DNA from 3 places in the Bradyrhizobium sp. TM102 genome. Region 2 is predicted to be linked to each of the others. Evidence: predicted binding sites of a transcription regulator. Region 2 holds the regulator's gene; each other region holds the start of a gene.
The links. Region 2 encodes PhoB, which activates phosphate uptake and scavenging genes when phosphate is short. Its sites were predicted from a motif close to TGTCATNNANCTGTCAT; they were not measured.
Positions count from the first base shown of each region.

Region 1: GDN70_RS14160 (YbhN family protein) is a predicted target of PhoB. The motif match lies at 1,163-1,179, and genes of this name have one in related genera.
Region 3: GDN70_RS23040 (DUF47 domain-containing protein) is a predicted target of PhoB. The motif match lies at 1,027-1,043, and genes of this name have one in related genera.

Region 1 is NZ_AP021855.1:3,021,755-3,023,954, forward strand. Features, by position in the region: gene GDN70_RS14160 (YbhN family protein) at 1-991, opposite strand, end outside; gene GDN70_RS14165 (ferritin-like domain-containing protein) at 1,423-1,929, shown strand; gene GDN70_RS14170 (MFS transporter) at 2,068-2,200, shown strand, end outside.
Region 2 is NZ_AP021855.1:1,188,621-1,190,820, reverse strand. Features, by position in the region: gene GDN70_RS05515 (GcrA family cell cycle regulator) at 1-434, shown strand, start outside; gene phoB (phosphate regulon transcriptional regulator PhoB) at 664-1,371, opposite strand; gene phoU (phosphate signaling complex protein PhoU) at 1,394-2,110, opposite strand; gene pstB (phosphate ABC transporter ATP-binding protein PstB) at 2,122-2,200, opposite strand, start outside.
Region 3 is NZ_AP021855.1:4,790,308-4,792,507, forward strand. Features, by position in the region: gene GDN70_RS23035 (inorganic phosphate transporter) at 1-328, opposite strand, end outside; gene GDN70_RS23040 (DUF47 domain-containing protein) at 340-984, opposite strand; gene GDN70_RS23045 (branched-chain amino acid ABC transporter permease) at 1,141-2,109, opposite strand; gene GDN70_RS23050 (branched-chain amino acid ABC transporter permease) at 2,111-2,200, opposite strand, start outside.

The DNA of each region.
Region 1 (2,200 bases), 1.8 Mb from region 2:
GCCGCCGCTCCTGCCAGGGCTCGACCACGTTCATCCAGAGCTCGCGCGTGCCCATGATGGAGATGGCGAGGCCGAACGGGATCACGAAATAGAGGATGCGGAACACCAGCAGCGTCGCCAGAAGCTGCTCGCGCCCGAATTCGGGCAGCGCCAGCAGCATGGCGGCATCGAACACGCCGATCGAGCCGGGGGCATGGCTGGCGAAGCCGAGCAGCGTCGCCAGGATGAACACCACGGCCAGCGACATGAAGTCGATCGGCGGATTGGCCGGCATCAGCAGGTACATCGCCGTGGCGCAGAAGCCGAGATCGACCACACCGATCAGGATCTGGACCAGCGTCAGCGGCGCCGACGGCAACACGACCTTCCAGCCCTTCTGGCCGAGTTCGCGCCGCTTTTCGCCCATGCAGAGCCAGACCAGATAGGCACCGATCGAGGCAAGGCCGCCGAGCGCGATCAGCCGATTGATCGAGGAGGGGAGCTGGTCCATCGAGGACGCCGCATCCGGATGGATCGCCATGCCGATCGAGAGCACGAAGATGTTACCGAGCCAGAAGGTCAGGCCCGACAGGAAGCAGATCTTGGCGACGTCGATCGCGTTCAGCCCGTAATCCGAATAGATCCGGAAGCGGATTGCGCCGCCGGTGAAGACCGTGGCGCCGATGTTGTGGCCGATCGAATAGGACGTGAAGCTGGAGAGCGCCGCAATGCGGTACGGAACGTGCTTCTTGCCGATCGTTCGCAGTGCAAAAAAATCGTAGAAGGTCAGCGTACAGAACGCGAAGAACACGCAGATCGCCGCCAGCCCGATGCTGCCGCGGGGAATCTCGGTTAACGCAGTCAGGATGACCCCGGTATCGATGCCCTTGAGGGTCCGCACCAGCGAGGTGATCGCGAAGGCGATAATGAAGATGCTCGCGGCAACTCCGAGCCGTCGCCAGCCGATCCATCTCTTGAAGCCGCGTTTCAGCGCGGGCAGCAGTCCGTGCATTCATCCTCCCGGCGGGGGGCAAGACCGACCCGGCCAGACATTGGCCAGTCGGGTACGATCACGGCCAAAAGCAGGCATCGATCGCTGGGCATGATCCAGCTCATTTAAGGCAAAAACACCGGCTTGTGCAGCCCTTGACAACAATTGGTTCTGCGTCGGACCGGTCACTTTTGTCATACGCGGTTCACATCGGCGGCGCGTTAAGCATATGAGTCGTGAAACCGGCTCGGCCCCGCGCGTTTCGTATGCCGACATGATTTCAGATGCCGGCGCCGTCCGCATTGTTCCAGCGCAAGCCAGCCGGGTCTTTTTTGGAACGTCGATACCGCGTGCTCGTTGGGGCCCCATCAGCAACCGAACATGGTGGAATAAGCGGCTTTTCGTGCAAGCCGCTGCCTTCGTGTTCCACAAAACCGGAAGAGGACGGAACGATGGGACTGTTCACAAAAGACATCAAAACCATGAACGACCTGTTCGTGCATCAGCTCCAGGACATCTATTACGCCGAGCAGCAGCTGACCAAGGCGCTGCCGAAGATGGCCAGTAAGGCCACCGATCCGCAGCTGAAGCAGGGCTTTTTGACGCACCTCGAAGAAACCAAGCAGCACGTCGCGCGGCTCGAAGAAGTGTTCAAGATGCACGGCGTCCCCGTGAAGGCGGTCGACTGTCCGGCGATCGACGGCATCATCGAGGAAGCCGACGAGACCGCCGGCGAAGTCGCCGACAAGGCGGTGCTCGACGCCGCCCTGATCAACGCGGCGCAGGCCGCAGAACATTACGAGATCGTACGCTACGGCAGCCTGATCGCCTGGGCCAAGCAGCTCGGCCGCAACGACTGCGCGACCGTGCTCGCCAAGACGCTGGAGGAGGAGAAGGCGACCGACCAGAAGCTCACCAAGCTCGCAGAGAGCAAGGTGAACCTGCGCGCGGCCAGCTAAGCTTAGGCTTGACCAGCATGGCGCCGCGCGGTGTCCGCGCGGCGTTTGCATGCATTACGTCATCGTTCGGTCGTTATCGAAGCATGACGGCAGGCTAGAAGCGTATATTCCGCATGGGGCTGCAACCGAGGTGGCAGCATGCGCGCGAGCACCATCAAATATGAGACCTTCGACCACGGAGCCGGCGTAGCGCATGCCGGTTCGCGTCTTGCGACCTCGCTCACGCTCGCCGCGATGAGCCTCGGGTACGGCGTGGTGCAGCTCGACGTCA
Region 2 (2,200 bases):
TCGCAGCTGAACTCGGCAATGTGACCCGCAATGCCGTGATCGGCAAAGTGCACAGGCTCGGTCTGTCCGGCCGTGCCAAGAGCCCTTCATCGGCAGCGCCCCGGCCGCGCAAGGCGCGTCCCGCGCAGCACATGATGCGGGTGACCCGCCCCATTGCGCGCGGCAACACCGCGCTGGCGCAGGCCTTCGAGGTCGAGGTGGAGGCCGAACCGGTCACCTACGACAACGTGGTGCCGATGAGCCAGCGGCTGTCGCTGCTCGAGCTGAACGAGGCCACCTGCCATTGGCCGGTCGGCGATCCCTCCAGCCCCGATTTCTTCTTCTGCGGCGGCAGGGCGCTGTCCGGCCTGCCCTACTGCGCCCAGCACTCGCGCGTCGCGTATCAGCCGGCGGCGGATCGCCGGCGTGCCCCGGCAAAGCCGGGTCCGCGGTGAGTGGATTTAGCTGATCGCAAAGACGGCAGCCGTCACACGACGGCGCCTCAACCAACTCGGTGTCATCCCCGCGAACGCGGGGATCCATAACCACAGGGCGCTGTTGTTGCGCGAGATGGTCACTCCGAGTCTTCGCCAAACCACTGCCTGTGGTTATGGGTCCCTGCTTTCGCAGGGACGACACCGGAGAATGTGGCGGCAGCCCACCAAACCCCAACGCCTGCAAACCTTACGTCTGCTCCGCCTTCGCGAAGCGATCGTCGAGCGCGTAGCCGGCGCCGCGGACGGTGCGGATCGGGTCCTGCTCGCGGCCGAGATTGAGCAGCTTGCGCAGGCGGCCGATATGGACGTCGACGGTGCGCTCGTCGATGTAGATGTCGCGGCCCCAGACGCTGTCGAGCAGCTGCTCGCGCGAGAACACGCGGCCCGGATGCTCCAGGAAGAACTCCAGCAGGCGATATTCGGTCGGACCGAGATCGATCGGCCGGCCCGAGCGCGCCACGCGACGCTTGTCGCGGTCGAGCTCGATGTCGCCATAGGCCAGCACTGTCGCGAGTCGCTCAGGACTGGCGCGGCGAAGCAGGCCCTTCACGCGCGCCAAAAGCTCCGGCACCGAGAACGGCTTGACGATGTAGTCGTCGGCGCCGGTCGCAAGTCCCCGCACCCGCTCGCTCTCCTCGCCGCGCGCGGTGAGCATGATGATCGGCAGCTGCTTGGTGTCGGGCCGGGTCCGCAGCCGCCGGCACAGCTCGATGCCCGACAGGCCCGGCAGCATCCAGTCGAGCACGATCAGGTCCGGGATGTGCTCCTTGAGGCGGGTGTCGGCGTCGTCGCCGCGCATCACCGTCTCGACGTCATAGCCGTCGCCTTCGAGGTTGTAGCGAAGCAGCTCGGTGAGAGCTTCCTCGTCCTCAACCACCATAATGCGTGCGCCCATCGGGTCGTCGCTCCTTGAGTCTTCAGGTATTCGGGACCGTCGTGGCGAAGGTGGTCATGTCGCCCTTCGGCCGCTTGTCGGTGATCGCCTGGCCTTCGATCATGTAGAACACGGTCTCGGCGATGTTGGTGGCGTGGTCGCCGATCCGCTCGATGTTCTTGGCGCAGAACATCAGATGGATGCAGAACGAGATGTTGCGCGGATCCTCCATCATGTAGGTGAGGAGCTCGCGGAACAGCGAGGTGCAGATCGCGTCGACTTCCTCGTCGCCCTTCCACACCGCCATCGCCGCCGGCAGATCATGTGCGGCATAGGCGTCCAGCACCGACTTGACCTGCTGCTGCACGAGGTCGGTCATGTGCTCCAGGCCGCGGAACAGTTTCAGCGGATGGAAGTCGGTCTCCAGCGCGGCGACGCGCTTGCCCATGTTCTTGGCGAGGTCGCCGATGCGCTCGAGGTCGGTCGCAACGCGCATGGCGCCGACGATCTCGCGCAAATCCACCGCCATCGGCTGGCGGCGGGCGATGGTGAGCACCGCGCGTTCCTCGATGCGCTTCTGCAGCGCGTCGAGCTCGGCATCGATGGTGACGACGCGCTGGCCGAGCGCGACGTCGCGGCGGATCAGCGCGCCGACGGAATCGACGATCATGCGTTCGGCGATGCCGCCCATCTCGGCGACCAGGCGGGTGAGCTCCTGGAGGTCGGTGTCGAAAGCTTTTGCGGTATGTTCAGTACCCATGTCGCGTCTCCTCAGCCGAACCGGCCGGTGATGTAATCCTGCGTGCGCCGGTCGCTCGGCGACGTGAAGATCTTGCTGGTGTCGTCGAAC
Region 3 (2,200 bases), 3.6 Mb from region 2:
GCGACGACGAGGACGGGATGCCGAGCGCCCAGGTCACGAGGTTCCAGACGATGGCGCCGACCAGGGCCGCGAAGATCACCTGGGCATCGACGATCGAGGGATCGATGATGCCGGTGCCGATGGTCTGGGCAACGTGCAGGCCGAACACCATGAAGGCGACGAAATTGAAGAACGCGGCCCAGAATACCGCGAATTGCGGTCGCAGCACGCGGGTCGAGACAATGGTCGCGATCGAATTGGCGGCATCGTGCAGGCCGTTCAGGAAATCGAACAGCAGCGCGACGGCGATCAAGCCGACCAGGACGGGAAGACCCAACGCGGCATCCACAGCGGCCTGTCCTAAACTTGCTCGATGACGATGCTGTTGATCTCGTTCGCAACGTCGTCGAAGCGATCCGCCACCTTCTCGAGGTGGTCGTAGATCTCGACGCCGACGATGAAGTCCATCGCATTGCCGTCGCGATGCTTGAGGAACAGCTCCTTCAAGCCGATGTCGTGGAGATCGTCGACGCGGCCCTCGAGCTTGCCGAGCTCCTCCGTGATCGCGGTCAGCATGGCGACATTCGGGCCGATCGACTGCATCAGCGGCAGCGCGCGGCCGACCAGATTGGCGCATTCGATCAGAAGCCCGCCGATCTCGCGCATGGGCGGCTCGAAGGTGCGGACCTCGAACAGCATCACCGCCTTGGCCGTCTGCTGCATCTGGTCGATGGCGTCGTCCATCGACGTGATCAGGTTCTTGATGTCGCCGCGGTCGAACGGGGTGATGAAGGTGCGGCGCACCGCCGTCAGCACCTCTCGGGTGATGTTGTCGGCATCATTCTCGAACTGGTTGACGCGCTGGCAATAGACCGGCGTCTCCTCGCCCCCGTTCAGCATACCCTGGAGCGCGATGGAGCCCTGGATCACCGTCTGGGCATGCCGGTCGAACAGGTCAAAGAACCGTTCTTCCTTGGGAAGGAAAGCACGAAACCATCGCATCATGGGGGTAGGCTACCGGTTGGAAATGGCCCGGCCCTGTCGGGCCGTCATGAAACTGTCATAGACCATTTTCGATCCGCGCGCGTGTCATCTCACGCCCGCGGAGCCGGATCATCCACCGCTTTCAGGCGGGCAGTAAAACACTTTTGAATCAGCTACTTAGAGCGATCGCCGGAAGTAATGCGCGATTTCGCCGATGACGCCGCGGCGGAAGGTGAGCACGCAGATTACGAAGATCGAGCCCTGGATTACCGTCACCCACTGGCCGAAGCCGGCGAGATATTGCTGCATGGCGATGATCGCGAACGCACCGACCACGGGGCCGAAGATGGTTCCAAGGCCGCCAACCAGCGTCATCAGCACGACCTCGCCCGACATCGACCAATGGACGTCGGTGAGCGAGGCGTTCTGCGCCACGAACACCTTCAGCGCACCGGCAAAACCGGCCAGGGTTCCCGACAGCACGAAGGCCAGGAACTTGTACTGGTCGGTCCGGTAGCCGAGCGAAATCGCCCGCGGCTCATTCTCCCGGATCGCCTTCAGCACCTCGCCGAACGGCGAGTTGATGACACGGAAGATCAGCAGGAAGCCGGCGAGGAACCCCACCAGCACGACGTAATAGAGCACCGTCGGCTTGGACAGATCGAACACGCCGAACATGTGTCCCTGCGGGATGCCCTGGATGCCGTCCTCGCCGTGGGTGAACGGGGCCTGGAGGTAGATGAAGTACAGCAGCTGCGACAGCGCCAGCGTGATCATCGAGAAATAGATGCCCTGGCGGCGGATCGAGATGTAGCCGGTGATGAGCGAGAGCACGAAAGCCGCGGCGATGCCGACGAGGATGCCGAGCTCGGGCGGCAGCGCCCACACCTTCAGCGCATGCGCGCAGCAATAGCCGGCGGTGCCCAGGAACATGGCGTGGCCGAACGACAACAGGCCGCCATAGCCGATCAGCAGATTGAAGGCGCAGGCGAGCAGCGCAAAGCACAGCGCCTGCATCACGAAGAACGGGTAGACGCCCGTGAATGGCACCGACGCCAGCAGCAGCGCCATCACGACGAAAGCGATCATCTCGTCGCGCATCGCGCGAGGGGTCACCGGCAGCGTGTCGTCCGTCAGGGTTGTCATATCAGGCCGCCCTTCCCGTCAATCCCGTTGGCTTCACCAAGAGCACCAGCACCATCAGCACGAAAACGACGGTGTTGGAGGCCTCGGGATA